4 regions of the Cereibacter sphaeroides 2.4.1 genome follow, and region 2 is predicted to be linked to each of the others. Evidence: riboswitches for the same ligand, from Rfam matches in the RefSeq annotation. Region 2 holds a riboswitch; each other region holds the start of a gene.

Region 1 (4,374 bases), on a different contig from region 2:
CGAGCCTGCGCCGCGCCTGCGCCGCCTCACCCGGATCGTTCACGATGAACGGATAGATCACCGGCAGCGCGCCGGTCAGCGCCTCGGGCCAGCAGGCATCCGACAGCGCCACCGCCTTGCCCGGCAGCCATTCGAGCGTGCCATGCGCGCCCATATGGATCATCGCATGCAGGGAGTGCGCGCGGAGCCAGAGGTAGAAGGCCACATAGGCATGGCGCGGCACGCGGGCGAGATCGTGGTAATCGGCATCCCGTGCCGCCGTCTCGCCCCGTTCGGGCTGCAGCGCGAGGAGAAGGTGGCCGCGCCGCAGGGCCGCGAAGCGGAAGGCGCCGTCGCGGCAATCGGGATCGGCCTCGGGCGCGCCCCAGGCTTCACGAAGCGCGAATTGCAGGGGGGCCGGCAGGGTTGCGAGCGCGGCCTCGTAGGCGGCGAGCGGCCAGCTCTGCCGCTCGGTCAGCAGCGCCTCGGCGAGGTCCGCGCCGGAGGCTGTGGCATAGCCCGCCGCGGCCAGCGTGGCCGCCAGCGCCTCGGCCGAGGCCAGCGCATCGAGGCCCACGGCATGGGCGATCTGGTCGGGACGGCCGGGATAGGTCGAGAGGACGAGGGCCAGCCGCCGCTCGGGTGCGGGCGTCCGGGCCAGCCGGTGCCAGGCCGCCACCCGGTCGGCCACGGCCGCCACGCGGGCGGGATCGGCGCGGTGGGCGAAACGGGAATATTGCAGGTCCGGGCAGCGTTTGCCGGGCGACTTGAAACTGACGGCGCCTGCGAAGATCCGACCGTCCACCTCGGGCAGCACCACATGCATGGCGAGATCGGCGGGCGAGAGGCCGCGCTCGGCCACGGCCCAGTCGCGCCGCCGCGCGGTCGAGAGCGCGACCTGAAACACCGGACAGCCGGGGCCGTCGAGGGGCGAGCCCTCGGGGCCCCTGGCCGAGAAGGCGGTGGCATTGACGATGGCCGCGGGCCTCAGGCGGCCGAGACCGGCGGCGATCCAGTCGGGCGCGCCCGGCGCCTTCAGCGAGGGCGCGAAGAGGCCGAAGGCGCGGAAGCCCCGTTCGCGAAGCGCGAAAATCAGCGCGTCCACGGGCCCCGTGTCGGCGGCGGTCAGGTAACTGCGGTAGAAGGTCACGACGATGGCGGGTCCGCCCTCCGCCTCCGGTTCGGGGATCACGCCGCGGGCGGGGTCGTACCAGCCCATGTCGGGCATCCGTTTCTCGCCCGGCACCGGGCCGGCATAAAGCCCCGCCGCCAGCGCCAGCTGCGCGAGCGCGGCCTGCGCCGCCACCGCTCCACCCGCATCGCAGAGCGCGGACAGCCGCCGCAGCGTCGAGACCGGCAGCGTGGAAAGCGCATCGAGCGCCGGATCCTCGCGCCCGTCCGCGGGCAGGACCGCGAGCGCGATCCCGCGGCGCCGGCAGAGGTCCTGCACCTCGGCCAGCCCGTAGCTCCAGTAGCTCTCGCCGCCGATCAGCCGGATCAGGATCGCCTTCGCATGGGCCAGCACCGTCTCGGCATAGGTGTCGATGGAGAGCGGATGGCGCAGCGCCACGAGGTTCAGGAGCCGGGTGGAGGGAAGCCCGCCCTCAGCCCGGTGCCAGCCCGCCGCGAAGGCCCCGAGATCGCTGTCGGAGAAGGACAGGACCACCAGATCCGCAGGCGTCTGCCCGGGATCGAACGGGGTCGCACTCTCCTCGAGCCCGTGGCTTTCGCGGAAGACGACATGCATGGTTCAGCCGATCCGCGCCAGAAGGTCCTGCCGGATCGCGGCCTCGTCGAGATCGCCCCGCTCGGCGATCACCACGAGACGGCTCTGCCGCGCGCCCGACCAGGGCCGGTCGAACTGGTGGCGGACGCGCGCGCCCACCGCCTGCACGAGAAGCCGCATGGGCTTGCCCTGAACCGCCACATGGCCCTTCACCCGCAGCACGTTGCGCTCGGTGGCGAGTGCCCGGATCGCCTCGGCCAGACGCTCGGGATCGGCGATCTCGGGCAGGTCGATCACGGTCGAGGCGAAATCGTCATGCTCGTGATCGTCGGCCCCGTCGTGGTGCGAGGGGCGGGCGGCCAGATCGTCCTCGGCCGCGGCCTCGATCCCGAGGATCACCTGCGGATCGACCGCGCCCTCGGTCACGGCGAGGATCGGGATCGGCCGCGGCGATTCCGCCTCGACCGCCGCGCGGGCGGCGGCAAGGCCCGCCTCGCCCGCGAGATCGGCCTTGGTCAGCAGCACGAGGTCGGCGCAGGCGAGTTGATCCTCGAACACTTCCGAGAGCGGGGTCTCGTGATCGGCGCCCTCGGCCTGAGCCTGCGCCGCCACCGCCTCGGCATCCGGAGCGAAGCGGCCCGCGGCCACGGCCTCGGCATCGGCCAGCGCGATCACCCCGTCCACCGTGATGCGCGAGCGGATCGCGGGCCAGTCGAAGGCCTTCAGGAGCGGCTTCGGCAGCGCGAGGCCCGAGGTCTCGATCAGGATGTGGTCGGGGCGCTTCGGCAGCGCCATCAGCGCCTCGATCGTGGGGATGAACTCGTCGGCCACGGTGCAGCAGAGGCAGCCGTTCGCCAGCTCCACGATGGCCTCGTCGGGGCAGTTCTCGTCGGCGCAGGCGCGGATCAGATCGCCGTCCACGCCCACCGTGCCGAACTCGTTCACCAGCACGGCGAGGCGGCGGCCGCCGGGGTTCTGCATCAGGTGCCGGATCAGCGTGGTCTTGCCGGCGCCGAGGAAGCCCGTGATCACCGTGACGGGGATCTTCGCGAGGTCGGTCATGACATGTCTCCGTTGGGGGGAAGGCGGGCAAGCGATTGCTTGCGGAAGATCTCGGGGCGCTCGCGCCACGGCACGATGCCGTCGGGCGCACCCGCATAGGCGGTGGCGCCATCGAGGATGGCGGGCGCGTCGGCCTCCTCGAGGCGGCCGTAGACATAGCTCCAGCGGCCGGGCGCCGAGAGCGCCACGGCGCAGCCCTGCGAACAGGCGGAGAGGCATTCGACGGGGCGGACGGTGACGCCCTCGGGGGCGGCGGCGGCCAGTGCGTCATGAAGCCGCAGGCCCGGCGCGGTCTCGCCTTCGGGCAGCGGGCGGCCCGCGCGGCAGGTGGTGCAGACGTGCAGCGTCACGGTCATCGGCCGTCCCTTCTTCGTGGGCGAGGGGGCAGCGATCCGAAGGAGAGAGGTCGCGTCGGGCGGCACCTCGGTCCACCGGCCGCGGAACACCCCGTCCGCCCGTAAGTCTCAGCGCTGGCAGGTCTCCCGGCTTGCGGATGTGGGGCCTTGCGGCTCCGCGGCGGCCCGCCTTCCCGGCCTTGCGGCCAGTGGCTTGGGCAACCTCTCCGGTCACGGTCGCGGGGGCGGCTGCCTCTGGGGCATTCCCTCTTCGCCTGTCCGGTCGGACAGGAACCAGCGCGCCGGAAGTGGTGCGGGAAAGGCCCCTTCTTGTCAAGCCGATGCAGGGGCCGCGGGACGAGAGGCCGCGGGATGGCTTCACAAGCCCGCGTGACCGCGGCAGAAGGGGAGGCCCGGAAGGACCGCCCATGACCCGCTTGCGCACGCTCTGGCTCGCCCCGCACCGCCCGCTGTTCCTCGCGGCGGGAAGCTGGGCGCTGATCGCGCTGATCTGGTGGCAGTGGGGCGCGGCGCTCGGGCTTTCGGCGCCGGAGCTCGGCACCTGGGGGCTCTGGCACGGGCATGAGATGCTGTTCGGGCTCGGATCGGCCGCGGTCGGCGGCTATTTCCTGACCGCGGCGCAGGGCTGGCGCGGCTCGGATCCGCTGAGCGGGCGGCCGCTGATGGCGCTGGTGGCGCTCTGGTGTCTCGCCCGTGTGGCGCTGGTGGTGGCGGGGCTCCGGCCCGAGGCCCCGCTCGGGCTGATTCAGCCCGCGGCGCTGGCCTATTTTCTCGTTCTTGCAGGATTGCTCGGCCGCGAGGCGGTGCTGGCGCGGCGCTGGAGCAAGCTCGGCTTCGGCGCGGGCATCCTGGCCTACGGGCTGGCCGAGACGCTCTATCTGCGGGCGGCCCTGACCGAGACCTTGCCCGATGCGGCCACCATGGTGCGCGTGGGCTGGATGTTCTTCGCGATCAAGATCTCGATCATCGGCGGGCGCATGGTGCCGGCCTTCACGCTGAACTGGCTGCGGCAGGCGGGGATAACCGTGCCGGATCCCGCGCCGCGGCCCGTGCTCGGATGGGCGGCGCTGGGGCTTCTGTGGACCGCACTCGGCCTGACTTTCGCGGGCGAGGAGACCGTCTCGGCGCTCTGCCTGATCGGGGCGGGGATCGCGCAGGCCTTGCGGCTGGCGGGCTGGCGCGGCTGGGCCGGGCGGGGGAACCTCCTCCTGCTCCTCCTTCACGCGACCTTCGGCTGGCTCGCACTGGGGC
Region 2 (4,374 bases):
GGATATCATCGCCCACAGGTTGCAGAGCATCAGCGCCACCACCCGGATCTTCTCCGAAGAAACCGCCCGTGCGCTCGCCGCGCCTGCTACGGTGTCGGAGGAGGAAAAGGCGCGCCACCGCCTCTCGCCCGAGGGGGTCTTCTACACGACGAAGGACACGGGCGGAGCGGCCGTCTTCTATTCCGGAATTGTCCCGATAGGCGAGGCCGAGCGCGAAAAGGTCTGGCGCACGGCGCGGCTCGATCCCTTGATGAAATCCATCAAGGACAGCGATCCCCTGATTGCCCAGCTTTATCTGAATACATGGGATTCCTATAACCGGATCTATCCCTACTTCGACGTGCTCGACATCTACCCGCCGAAGATGGATATCCCGAGTTACAATTTCTACTACGAGGCCGATCGCGCGCACAATCCGGCGGGCGGGGCGGTCTGGACCGATGCCTATGTGGATCCGGCCGGAGAGGGCTGGATGGTCTCCTCGATCGCGCCGGTCTACGGGCCGGACCGGCTCGAAGCGGTGGTGGGCATCGACGTCACCATCAAGACGATTGTCGAACAGGTGCTCGACATCAAGATGCCGGGCGACGGCTTTGCCGTCCTCATCGGGCGCGACGGCACGATCCTGGCCCTCCCGCCGAAGGGCGAGGATCGGCTGGGGATGAGCGAGCTCATCGGCCACACCTATGCCGAGGCGATCCTTCAGGACACGTTCAAGCCCGCCGAGTTCAACATCTTCCGCAGGCCCGATCTGGCGTCCATCGCGCTCCAGATGCAGGCCGAGCCGGCGGGCGTCTCGAAGGTCGATCTGCAGGAGCCGATGATCGCCGCATGGTCCACCGTCGCGGGGCCGAACTGGCGCCTCCTTCTGCTCACGAGCGAACGGAGCCTGCTCACCGAGGCCACGAACCTGCGCGACCAGCTGGGATTCGTCAGCACGAGCATCGTGGCGATCCTCGTCCTCTTCTACGCGGGCTTCTTCGCCTATCTCTGGCGCCGGTCGGTCGCGATGAGCGCGCGCGTGGCCCGGCCGCTCGGGGATCTCGAGCAGCGGATGGTCCTCATCAGCGAGGGCGGCACCGTCCCCCCCTCGGCGCCGTTCGAGATCCAGGAACTGCAGACCGTGGGCGAGCATCTCGCCACCATGGGCGACAAGCTCGACGCGGCGAACCGCGCCAAGTCCAGCTTCCTGTCCTCCATGAGCCACGAGCTGCGCACGCCACTGACCGCGATCATCGGCTATGCCGAGCTGCTCGAAGCCTCGGAAGGCCGCAAGCTCGACGGGGAGCGGCTGCAGCAGGTGCAGGCGATCTCGACGGCGGGCTGGACGCTGGTGAAGCTGGTGGATGCGGTGCTGGAACTCAGCCGGCTCGAACATCGCGACCTGCGCCTCGCGACCAGCTCGATGGATCTGATGCCGCTGATCGAGGAGGCGCTCGGCCGCGCGCGGCCCGACGCGGAGCGCATGCGCGTGACGCTGCGCCTCATCGCGCCCGAGACGCCGCTGCCGTCGGTGGTGAGCGATCCGGCGCTCCTCCGGCGCATCCTCGACCAGCTTCTGTCGAACGCGGTCAAATACAACCTGCCCGGCGGCCTCGTGGAGGTCAGCTTCGGCCTCGAGGCGCCCGACACGGTGGATCTGTCGATCCGCGACACCGGCCCCGGCATCCCGACGGACCGGCAGGCCGAGGTGTTTCAGGCCTTCCAGCGGCTCGGGCACGAGAACGGCGCCATCAGCGGCGCGGGCATCGGCATGACCATCGCGCAGCGGTTGGCCGAGGTCAGCGGCTGCCGTCTCAGCCTCGAGAGCACCCCGGGCAAGGGCACGGTCTTCCTGCTCCGCATCCCGCGCACCCGTCAGGGCGCGCCAGGCACCGCCTGATCTCACCGCAGCGCCCGGACGGGTGCGCAGCTTCGGCACGATTCCTGCAGGAGGCCCCCGGACCGAACCGAAAGGGAGACCCGGATGTCCTGCACCCCCTGTCGCCTCGCCCGTCGCGGGCTCCTGACCGGCCTGCCCGCGATCGTCCTGATGTGGCAGCTCGGCCTGACCGAAGCGGGCGGTCACGCGGGCCTCGGGCTTGCCCTGCTTGCGGCGGGCTTCGCGCTCGTCCTCCTCTCGCTGATGCTGCGCGCGCTCCGCACGTCCGGTCATTGAAGCCGCGGGCGGCGGTTGCGGACCCTGCCGGCCCGGCAGGAGGCCCCCTCGGAAAGACCCGTCAGACCGAGGCAGACGCCCGCCCCGAGCGCCCTCGACAGGCGCTCGACGCCCGAACGGCCGTCGAGCGCCGAGGCCGCGCCCGCCTGCGCCCTCACAAAGCGCGGTCGGCCTGCCAGCCTTCCTCCATGAGCAGATCGTCGAGCGGCAGCCGCTGACGCCAACCCTTCAAGGCCAGTTCCGGCGCGCTGTAGAAGCGGTCCACATGGCCCACGCAGAGATAGGCCACGATCTTGACGCGCTCGGGGATGCCGAGGATCGCCCGCAGCTCCTCCTCGCGGTAGATGCTGACCCAGCCCACGCCCAGCCCCTCGGCCCGCGCGGCGAGCCAGAGGTTCTGCACCGCGCAGACGGTCGAATAGAGATCCATCTCGGGATTGTGGGTCCGCCCCAGCACCACCTCGCCGCAGCGGTCGCGGTCGCAGGTGACGCAGATGTTGAGCGGCGCCTTCAGGATGCCCTGCAGCTTCAGCGCGCGGTAGGTGTCGCGCTTCTCCTCGGGGAAGAGCAGCGCCGCCTCGTCGTTGGCGCGGCGGAAGGCCTTGTGGACCTCGGCCCTGCGCGCGGCATCGCGGATCAGGAGGAAGTTCCACGGCTGCATGAAGCCCACCGAGGGCGCGCGGTGCGCGGCCTCGAGCACCCGGCGCAGCGCCTCGGGATCCACCGGATCCGGCAGGAACTCGTCGCGCACGTCGCGCCTCTCGGCGATGATGTCATGGAGCGCCTGACGCTCGGTTTCGGTGAAGCGGCGCGCCGGGCGCGGCTCGACGGGAGGAAAATCCGGCATGGGATCGCTCCTTGGCTCGTGACGATCCCGCCGCCGTCCACGCGGCGGGAACCTCTGCGTCAGGCCGGTCTTCTGGCTCCGGTTCATCTGCCGCCGGGCGCCTTCCCGGCGAACCGGTGGCCTCTTGCCCGGAGCATCCCCGTCACAGCGGCGGGCCCGCGCCGGATTTCCACCGGCTTCCCGATTCTCCGCCCGAAGGCGGCACCTGACCCCTGCCACAAAGCAGAACCGGCGCGCCCGGGCAACCGTCCGCATTCCAGCCGCCCCTCAGAGCCTTGAAGGCCGCGGCGGCGCGCCCCATAGTCGCCCGAGGCGTCCGGAGGGGCGCGTTCCGCAGGCAGGTCTCTTGGCGTTCACGTTCCTTCATACGGCCGATCTCCATCTCGACGCGCCGCTGCGGGCTGTGGCGCTGCGCGATCCCGAGCTTGCAGCCGAGATCGGCGTGGCCTCGCGCACCGCCTTTTCGCGCATCGTGGATCTCTGCCTTGCCGAGGCGGTGGCCTTCCTCGTGATCGCGGGCGACCTCTGGGACGGAACCTACAGCTCGACCAAGACCCCCCGCTTTCTCAAGCAGGAGCTTTTGCGGCTCGAGGCCGCGGGGATCGGCTGCTATATCCTGCGCGGCAATCACGATGCGCTGGCGCGGCAGACGGGCGAGCTCGAGGCGCCGGCCAACACCACCGTCTTCGGCGCCCGCCCCTCGACGGTCGAGCTCTCGATCGACGGCCAGCCGGTGGCCCTCCACGGGCTGAGCTTCCGCGAGCCGCACGCGCCCGAGAGCCTGCTGCCGCGCTATCCGGCGCCGAAGCCGGGGGCGTTCAACCTAGGCCTCATGCATACGAGCCTGAACGGCAGCCCGGGGCACGATCCCTACGCGCCCTGCAGCCTCGCCGAGCTCGAGGCCCACGGCTACGATTACTGGGCGCTCGGCCATATCCACCGCCGCTTCGTGCATCGGGGGCGCGCGACGGTGGTGATGCCGGGCACGCCGCAGGGGCGCGACATCGGCGAGGCGGGCGCGGCCTCGGTCACGCTGGTGCAGGTGGGCGACGACGGGGCGGTCACGCTCGAAGAGCGCAGCGTGGCGCCGCTGCGCTTCGACCGGCTGGCGCTCGACTGCACGGGGATTGCGGACTGGTCCGACCTGCTCGCCCATCTCGACCGGGCGCTCCGTGCCGCGGCCGAGGCGCCGCGCGCGGAAGACCATCTGGTGCTGCGTCCGGTGCTGACCGGGGCCACGCCGCTCGCCTGGCGCATCGCGCGCGATCGCGACCGGCTGACCGAAGAGGCGCGCGCCCTCTCTGCGGGACGCAGGCTCTGGATCGACAAGCTCGAACTGCGGCTATCGGAGGAAGGCGCAGAGCTGCCC
Region 3 (4,374 bases), on a different contig from region 2:
CGCAGGCCCGCGGGCTGGCCGGGGGCGAGCCCCGGATCGCCCGAGGCGCTGCTCTGCAGGCGCGCCACCACCTCGGTCCCGTCGGCGAGGGCCAAGTGGCAGTGGGTGTCGGTTCCGAAATAGACCAGATCGCGGATCGTGGCGGGCAGGGCGCCCGGCTCGTCGGGGGCCACGAGGCGCACCTGCTCGGGGCGCACGGCGACCGTCACCCGCCCCTCGGGCCCGCCTTCGACCGCGAGCTCTCCGCCCGCATCGAGCGTGACCCGCCCGCCCGCATGGCGCGCCGGCAGGAAATTCGTCTCGCCGATGAAGCTCGCCACGAAGCGGTTGGCCGGGCGCGTGTAGATCTCGCGCGGCGGGCCGATCTGCAGGATCCGGCCCGCGCTCATCACCCCGATCCGGTCCGACATGGTCAGCGCCTCCTCCTGATCGTGGGTCACGAAGACGAAGGTGATGCCCGTCTCGTGCTGGAGCCGCTTCAGCTCGATCTGCATCTCCTTGCGAAGCTTCAGATCGAGCGCCGAGAGCGGCTCGTCGAGCAGGAGCACCCGCGGCTGCGGCGCGAGCGCCCGGGCCAGCGCCACCCGCTGCTGCTGCCCGCCCGACAGCTGCGCCACCTTGCGCTGCGCCAGCGCCTTGAGCCGGACGAGCGCCAGCATCCGCGCCGTCACCGTCTCGATCTCGGCGCGCGGCTTGCCCTGCATCCGGAGGCCGAAGCCCACGTTCTCGGCCACCGTCAGATGCGGAAACAGCGCGTAGCTCTGGAAGACCGTGTTGATCGGCCGGCGGTTCGGCGGCAGGGCGGTGATGTCGCGCCCGTCGAGCAGGATCGCGCCGGAGGTCGGCGCCTCGAACCCCGCGATCAGCCGCAGAAGCGTGGTCTTGCCGCAGCCCGAGGGGCCGAGCAGGGTGAAGAACTCGCTCCGCCGGATCCCCACCGAGACATCGTCCAGCGCGCGGACGGCCACCTCTCCCTGTCCGAAGGCCTTGACGACATGGCGGGCTTCGACGGCATCGGGTTCGCTCAAGGACGGCCTCCCATCGGGTGTGGCTTGAGGTTAGGCGGCGCCCGGGCGCGAAATCAACGGCGCGCGCAGCCTTTCGACCAAAGGGGCAGGCCTGCGCCCGATCCACGGCGCCGCCCGCTCGATTTCTGCGCAGAGCGCGATCAGCTCCTCATCGGCGCCGAAGCGGGCCGCGAGATGGACGCCGATCGGCAGGCCCCCGGCGCTCATGCCGAGGGGCAGCGAGGCCGCGGGCTGGCCCGAGGCGTTGAAGACGGCGGTGAAGGGGGAATAGGCGAAGACGCCCTCCGTCCCGTGCGCGAACCGGCCGACGCGCGCCGGCGGTTCGGCCAGAGTGGCCGACAGGAGGATGTCGATGCCCTCTCCCGTCTCCGGGTCGAAGACCGCGGCCATCTGGCGGCCGAAGGCATGGATCTGGCCCACCGCCTCGAGATAGCGCTCGCCCGGGATCTCGGCCGCGCGCCGCATCGCGCCGAGCGAGACCGGCTCGACCAGCCCCTCGGGCGCGCGGCCCTTCAGCGCCTTGCGGATGCCGAGCGCCGTGCCGCAGGCCACGATGTCGGTCCAGGCCTCCATCATCATCGCCACATCGGCGCGGGGCAGGCAGGGGCTGACCGTATGGCCCAGGCTCTCGAGCAGCCGTCCCGCCGCCTCGACCGCGGCCCGCACCTCCGGGTGGATGGGCGCGCCGGTGAAGGTCGTGTCGCAGATCCCCACGCGCAGCCGCCGCGGCGGGCGGCCGATCGCATCCGCATGGCCGCGCAGGAGCGGCGGCGCCCAGTAGGGCGCGCCGGGATCGGCGCCCGCGCAGGCGTCGAGCATGTGGGCCGTGTCGCGGACCGACCGGGTGAGGAATCCGTCGATGGCCATGCCCGCCCAGCCCTCGCCCGCATAGGGGCCGTCAGGCAGGCGCGCGCGGGTGGGCTTCATCCCGAAGAGCCCGCAGGAGGAGGCGGGGATGCGGACCGATCCGCCCCCGTCCGAGCCATGCGCCATGGCCACGATGCCCGCGGCCACCGCCGCGCCCGCACCGCCCGAGGAGCCGCCCGACGTATGCTCGAGGTTCCACGGGTTGCGGGTGGGCCCGCCGTAGACGGCCGATTCCGTGGCAGGCCCGATGCCGCCCTCGGGCGAGGTGGTCCGCCCGAAGGTCACGACGCCCGTGGCCCGGATCCGCTCGAAGATCGCCGAATCGCGCGGATAGCGCGTATCCGCCAGCAGCCGCGAGCCGTTGTGCGAGGGGAAGTCCACCGCCTCGCATCCGAGATCCTTGAGCAGGAAGGGCACGCCGCGGAAGGGCCCGTGCGGCAGGCCCCGAGCGATGCTCCGCCGCGCGGTCTCCTCCTGCACCAGCACGACGGCATTGAGCGCAGGGTTGACAGCCGCAACCGCGTCGAGGGCCGCATCGAGAAGCTCCTCGGGCGATGTGTCGCGGCGGGCCACGAGGGCCGCGAGCCCGGTGGCATCCTCGGCGCCGAAGCTGCGGAACATGTCTTTCCTCCTGCTTTTTTCCCCTCATGCTACGGTGGAGAGTCGCATCCGGTCCAGTCCTTTTTTCGCGGCTTTCCGCAAGGGGCGGCCAACCCGCCGCGGCACCGCCGCTTGACAGGGCCGTCACTTGTCATATTGAGGAACGGCTTCGGTTCCGGCGTGATGGCCGGATGAAAAGGGAACGCGGTGCGGGGAGATCTCCCCAACTCCGCGGCTGCCCCCGCAACTGTAGGCGGCGAGCGACGACCGACGGCGCCACTGGGATGTCCCGGGAAGGCCGGTCCGAGCTGCGACCCGCAAGTCAGGAGACCTGCCGGAGCGATCACCCTTTCCTGCGCGCGGGGCGCGTGCGGGAGGCGGACCATCCGCTTCAGGTGACGGTCACCGTCGGCGGAGGGGCATACCCTTTCCAAGGACATTGCAGGTCGGATCCGGGGGTCGCCCGGACGGAAGGGACAGATGAAGAAGACAGCCGCCTCGCTCCTCACCCTCATGGCCGCAGCCCCGCTGCAGGCTCAGGACATCGCTCTCGACGAGATCCTCGTCTCGCCGAGTCTCGTCGCCACCGAAACCAGCCGCACCGGCGCCACGGTGGATGTGGTCACCGCCGAGGACATGCAGGCCACGGGCGAGATCTCGGTGAGCGACCTGCTCGCGCGCCTGCCGGGCGTGTCCTACACGCGGAACGGCGGGCTCGGCGCCACGACGACGCTCCGGATCCGCGGGCTGGGCAGCGCCTATCAGGCGGTGCGGATCGACGGCATCGACGTGGCGGACGCGTCCGGAACCAAATCCGAGTTCGACTTCGGCTCGCTCACCGCCGGCGGCATCGACCGGATCGAGGTGCTGCGCGGGTCGCAATCCGCGATCTACGGCTCGGAAGCCGTGGCGGGCGTCATCGACATCGCCACCTACCGGCCGCGCGATCCGGGCGTCAGCGGGCAGCTGTCGCTCGAGGGCGGCAGCAACCGCACCTTCACCGGCGGCCTCTCCACAGGCCTTCTGACCGAGCGCGGCGAGCTGGCCTTCAGCGTGGCCCGCACCGTCTCGGACGGGATCTCGCAGGCCGCCTCGGGCACCGAGCGCGACGGGTTCGATACCACCTTCTACGCCCTCTCCGGTGCCTACGACCTGACCGAGGACCTGCGGATCGGGGCCGCCTTCATCGCGCGCGACTCCGATCTCGACATCGACGGCCCCGGCGCGGGCGGGATCGTCGACACGGACGACCGGGCGCTCAGCCGGCTGAGAGGCGGCAGGATCTTTGCGGATCTCACCCTCGGCCAGGTGCAGAGCGTGCTCGCCTATGCCGCTACCGACACGCGCCGGGAATATCCCGGCGGCTATATCGAAGTCTACGAGGGCGAACGGCGCGCGCTCTCCTACCTCGGGACGGTCGAGGTGGGGCTGGCGAGCCTCTCGTTCGGGGCTGAGCGCACGAAGGAGAGCTTCAGCAGCGACACGGATGAGGGCGATCTCACCACCGACTCCGTCTTCGGCGAGGCGCGCCTCGCGCTCTCGCCCGATCTCGATCTGTCGCTCGCGGCGCGTCGTGACGACCCGTCCGACTTCGACGGCAAGACCACCGGGCGCGTGGCGCTGGCCTGGCGGCTGGCCGACGACCTGATCCTGCGCGGCGTGGCCGGAACCGGCTTCCGCGCGCCGTCGCTCTACGAACGGTTCGGTCCCGAAGGATCCGACCGCCTCGGGCCGGAATCGAGCCGCAGCTACGAGCTCGGCCTCGAGAAGCGGTTCGGCAGCGGTGCGACCGTTCAGGCGACGCTCTTCAAGACCGATGTCACCGACCGCATCGTCTATCTGGACGGCGCCGACTTCTGCGCCTCGCCCTGGGGCTGCT
Region 4 (4,374 bases), 180 kb from region 2:
CGCCCCGGCCATCCGGGCCATGCCCACCGCCGCCAGCGCCTCGTCGACGATGGCGCGGTCGGCCGGACCGAAAGGGGCAAGCGCCGACAGCCAGGGCGTGCGGCCGAGCTCGACCGCGTCGCGGGCGGTGAGCGCCTCGCCCGTCTCGGCCTGCTGCTCGACCAGCGCCACCCGGCGCGCGGTCTCGCGCCGCCCGAGGCTCGTCAGCGGCGCGCCGTCGAGCCGCACCTCGCCCTCGGCCCGCGGCAGAAGGCCCGCCATCAGCCGCAGGAGCGTGGACTTGCCCGAGCCGTTCGGCCCGATCAGCCCGAAGGTCTCGCCCTCCGCCACCTCGAGCGTCACATCCGCGACGATGGCGCGCCCGCCGGCCCGCCAGCCTGCCTCAAAGACCGAGATCCTCATGGCCGCCGCCGGTTGCGGATGAGGATGAGGGCGAAGCCCGGGGCGCCCACGAGGGCCGTGACGACGCCGATGGGCACCACCTGCCCCGCGATCAGCACCCGCGAGACCACATCGGCCGCGATGAGGAAGATGGCGCCCGCCAGCGCCGCCCAAGGCACGAGCGCGCCGTGGCGCGGCCCGGCCACGAGCCGCACGGCATGGGGCACGACGAGGCCCACGAAGCCGATGGAGCCGACGAGGCTCACCATCACCGCCGTCATCAGCGTGGTGATGCCGATCAGCACCGCCTGCACCCGGCGCACGGGCACGCCCAGGGCCTTCGCCGACTGGGTGCCGAAGGAGAAGGCATCCATCGCGCGGATATGCCAGAGGCAGAGGAGAAGCCCCGCCAGCGCGGCCGGCAGGGCGAGCGTCACGTCGGGCCAGCGCACGCCCGAGAGATTTCCCAGCAGCCAGAACATGATGCCGCGCGCCTGTTCGGCACTGGCCGAGCGGGCGATGAAGAACGAGGTGAGCGCGTTGAAGAGCTGCGAGCCCGCGATCCCCGCCAGCACGAGCGTGGCCGATCCCCCGCCCGCCGCGCGCGCCAGAAGCGCCACCAGCGCGAAGGCGAGGAGGGCTCCGCCGAAGGCGCCGGCCGAAAGCCCGACGAGCCCGCCCCCGACGCCGAGGATCGCGACCGCGACCGCCCCCGTCGAGGCGCCGGCCGAGACGCCGAGCAGATAGGGATCGGCCAGCGCATTCCGCACCAGCGACTGCAGCACCACTCCCGAGAGCGCGAGTCCCGCCCCGCAGGCCGCCGCGACCAGCGTCCGCGGCAGCCGGTAGTTCCAGACGATGCCCGCCTCGATCGGATCGACGGCGAGCCCCGCGCCCCAGATCCGGTTGGCGAAGGTCGCGGCCACCGTGGGCAGGGGCAGCGGCGTCTCGCCGATCACCACGCCGGCCAGGATCGCAAGCCCGAGCGCGGCAGCCCCCAGAAGCCCCAGCCAGAGGGCGGGCCGGGGACCGAAGGTTGCCGCGACCGTCATTCGAGCCCCAGCGCGGGCAGCGCGTCGGCCAGCGTCTCGAGCGCATCCACATTGCGGATCGAGGGATCCATGGCATGGGCGTCCAGCACGACGATGCGACCGGCCCTGACGGCCTCCATCTCGCGCGTCACCGGGTCGGACTTGAGGAAGTCGAGCTTCTTCTCGACATCGTCCGCCGGAAAGCGCCGCCGCTCCATCCGGGCCAGCACGATCACGGAAGGGTTGGCGCGCGCGATGCTCTCCCAGCTCACGGTCGGCCATTCCTCGTCGCTCTCGACCACGTTGCGCAGGCCGAGGGCGGCCATCATGTAGCCGGGCGGGCCCTTGCGGCCCGCGACGAACGGATCGGCGTTCATCTCGGACGAGGAGAACCAGAAGACCGCCGAGGCATCCTTCAGGCCGAGCGCCCGCGCCTTCCCGACGGCGGCCGCCTCGCGCGCCCGAAGCCCGGCCACGAGTTCCTCGGCGCGCGGGCCCACGTCGAAGATCGCGCCCAGCTCGCGGATGCCGGCAAGGACGCTCTCCATCTCGAACATGGCCGTTCGGGTGCCGTCCGAGCCCCGGCTGTTGTCCTTCTGCCAGCAGTCGGCGGGCAGGATGTAGGTGGGGATGCCCAGATCGGCGAACTGCTCGCGGGTGCCGACGAGGCCCTGCGGGCCGATGTGCCATTCATATTGCACGGCCACGAGGCCCGGCTTCCGCGCCACGACGGATTCGAAGCTCGGGTCGTTGTCGGCCAGCCGCGGGATCGCCGCATTGGCCTCGGCATAGGCAGGCAGGACGCTCGTGAACCAGACCGAGGTGCCGGTGACCTTCGGGGCGAGCCCGAGGGCATAGAGGACCTCGGTGGCGGCCTGCCCCACCGTGACCGCGCTGTCGGGCGCCCGGTCGAAGGTGAGGGTGCGCCCGCAGTTGTCGAGCGTCAGCGGATAGCCGGTTTCGGCCGCGGCGGACTGGGCCAGCACGAGAAGGGCCGCAGCGGTCAGGAAGCGGGGGAACATGCGATGTCTCCGATTGGGGGGGCAGCCGAAGACAGGACGGGAGAGGCGAGGCCCGTGGCGGACCCGCAGGCTGCCCCGTCGGGGCAGGCGCGCGTGCTGGCTGGAGCGGGAGCCGCTGGGCACCCTCGGGCAGACGTCATGGATACCTCCCCCGGACACCCCGCCCGGGCCGCGTTGAGATCGAACGCCGGCAGGTCTCCTGACTGGCGGGTCACAGGGCTGGCGCGGCCTTCCCATGGCTTGAGGCCACAGTGGCTTTGATCGCGAGCTCCTCGCCGCCTACAGTTGCGGGGGCAGTTCCGGTTCGCCGGACAGGTCCGGCGGCGGATTCCCTTTCAATTCCTTACGGAAACCGACGAGGATTGAGTAGCCGGTCGCGCCGCGGTTGACAAGGGGAGAGGGCGCGCGCCGATGAGAACGGGGCCGGCCGTTCCCCCGGAACAACCGGCCCCGAAGGTCGCGCGGGTGCGGTTTACTTCACGAAGGCCCGCCCGAGGCCCATCGCGCGCTCGACCACGAGGATCACGCCCAGCGTCAGCAGGATCAGCAGCACGGAGGCCGCGGCCACCAGCGGATCGGCGGTGTTGTAGACGTAGTTGTAGAGCTCGACCGGCAGCGTGCTGATGCGCGGCCCGGTGAGGAAGAGCGTGATCACCACCTCGTCGAAGGAGACGAGGAAGCAGAGCGCCGCCGCCGCCACGATCCCCGGGGTGAGCATCGGCAGCGTCACCCGGAAGAAGACGGTGAGGGGCTTCGCGCCGAGGGTCTTTGCGGCCTCCTCGCAGGCCATGTTCTGCGTGGCGAGCGAAACGGCCAGAATGCGCAGCGCATAGGGCAGCGTGATGACGAGATGGGCGAGGATCAGCCCCTGCATCGTCGCCAGAAGCCCGAAGGAGGCGAAGACGATGAGGATGGCGAGCCCCAGCACGATGGTGGGCAGCAGGAGGGGCGCGGTGAAGAGGTTGAACAGGAGATCCCGCCCGCGGAACTCCATCCGCACCATCACCCAGGCCGCCGGCACCGCGATCACCAGCGAGAGCACGGTGACGATGGCCGCGAGCGACAGGCTCGTCCAGAAGGCGCCGAGCATGGCTCGGTTCTCGAACAGGGCCTCGTACCAGCGGAGGGACCAGGAGGTCGGCGGAAAGCGCAGCACGCTGTCGCCCGAGAGGGAGATCGGGAAGACGAGGATCACCGGCGCGAGCAGATAGAGGAAGAGCACCGCGACGAGGATCCCCATCGGCTTCGAGGTCTTGTGGATCTGCATGGCGCCCTCCTCAGTCCAGACGTTTCAGCACGGCGGAATAGGCCACGAGCGCCGCCCCGAAGATCACGAGGACGAGGATCGAGAGCGTCGAGGCCAGCGGCCAGTTCAGGGTCACGATGGCCTGATCGTAGATCTCGGTCGCGAGCAGGAAGACGCGCCCGCCCCCCATGAGCTTCGGCGTGATGAAGGACGAGACCGCCAGCACGAAGCACAGGAGGCACCCCAGCGCGATGCCGGGCGCGGTCAGCGGCAGGATCACGCGCCGGAAGCTCTGCCAGGGGGTGGCGCCGAGCGTGCGCGCGGCCTCCTCGACGCGCGGATCGAGCCGCCCGAACCCCGCGAGAAGGGCGAGGATCATATAGGGCATCAGGATCTCGGTCAGGCCGATGAAGACGCCGTTGATGTTGAACATGAGCGGCGGCGGCGTGAGGCCCAGGCCCCGGATCGCCGAGACGACCGGCCCCTCCTCGGCGAGGATCGCGATCCAGCCGTAGGTGCGCACCACCGCCGAGGTCAGGAGCGGCGAGATCACGAGCACGGTGAGGAAGGTCCGCCAGCTGCCCGAGGCGCGGTGGAGATAGAGCGCGATCGGATAGGACAGGACGAGTGCACAGAGCGTGACCCCGAGCGAGACGAAGACCGAGTTCAGGATCAGCTGCAGATAGAACGGGTC

The links. Region 2 has a riboswitch for cobalamin ahead of bluB (5,6-dimethylbenzimidazole synthase). Riboswitches for the same ligand answer to the same signal wherever they lie in the genome.
Region 1: it holds a riboswitch for cobalamin, as region 2 does, so the genes downstream of both, RSP_RS07220 (DUF1636 family protein) here and bluB (5,6-dimethylbenzimidazole synthase) in region 2, are expected to answer to the same signal.
Region 3: it holds a riboswitch for cobalamin, as region 2 does, so the genes downstream of both, RSP_RS05090 (TonB-dependent receptor plug domain-containing protein) here and bluB (5,6-dimethylbenzimidazole synthase) in region 2, are expected to answer to the same signal.
Region 4: it holds a riboswitch for cobalamin, as region 2 does, so the genes downstream of both, RSP_RS17615 (ABC transporter substrate-binding protein) here and bluB (5,6-dimethylbenzimidazole synthase) in region 2, are expected to answer to the same signal.

Annotation. Positions count from the first base shown of each region.
Region 1 is NC_007493.2:1,480,693-1,485,066, reverse strand. Features, by position in the region: gene cobN (cobaltochelatase subunit CobN) at 1-1,726, opposite strand, end outside; gene cobW (cobalamin biosynthesis protein CobW) at 1,730-2,767, opposite strand; gene RSP_RS07220 (DUF1636 family protein) at 2,764-3,123, opposite strand; cobalamin riboswitch at 3,223-3,416, opposite strand; gene RSP_RS07215 (NnrS family protein) at 3,531-4,374, shown strand, end outside.
Region 2 is NC_007494.2:273,131-277,504, reverse strand. Features, by position in the region: gene RSP_RS16755 (sensor histidine kinase) at 1-1,882, shown strand, start outside; gene RSP_RS16750 (hypothetical protein) at 1,967-2,158, shown strand; gene bluB (5,6-dimethylbenzimidazole synthase) at 2,313-3,005, opposite strand; cobalamin riboswitch at 3,051-3,229, opposite strand; gene RSP_RS16740 (metallophosphoesterase family protein) at 3,352-4,374, shown strand, end outside.
Region 3 is NC_007493.2:1,027,784-1,032,157, forward strand. Features, by position in the region: gene RSP_RS05080 (ABC transporter ATP-binding protein) at 1-1,028, opposite strand, end outside; gene RSP_RS05085 (amidase) at 1,059-2,516, opposite strand; cobalamin riboswitch at 2,649-2,848, shown strand; gene RSP_RS05090 (TonB-dependent receptor plug domain-containing protein) at 2,976-4,374, shown strand, end outside.
Region 4 is NC_007494.2:455,409-459,782, forward strand. Features, by position in the region: gene RSP_RS17605 (ABC transporter ATP-binding protein) at 1-402, opposite strand, end outside; gene RSP_RS17610 (FecCD family ABC transporter permease) at 399-1,433, opposite strand; gene RSP_RS17615 (ABC transporter substrate-binding protein) at 1,430-2,434, opposite strand; cobalamin riboswitch at 2,607-2,806, opposite strand; gene RSP_RS17620 (ABC transporter permease) at 2,907-3,701, opposite strand; gene RSP_RS17625 (ABC transporter permease) at 3,712-4,374, opposite strand, start outside.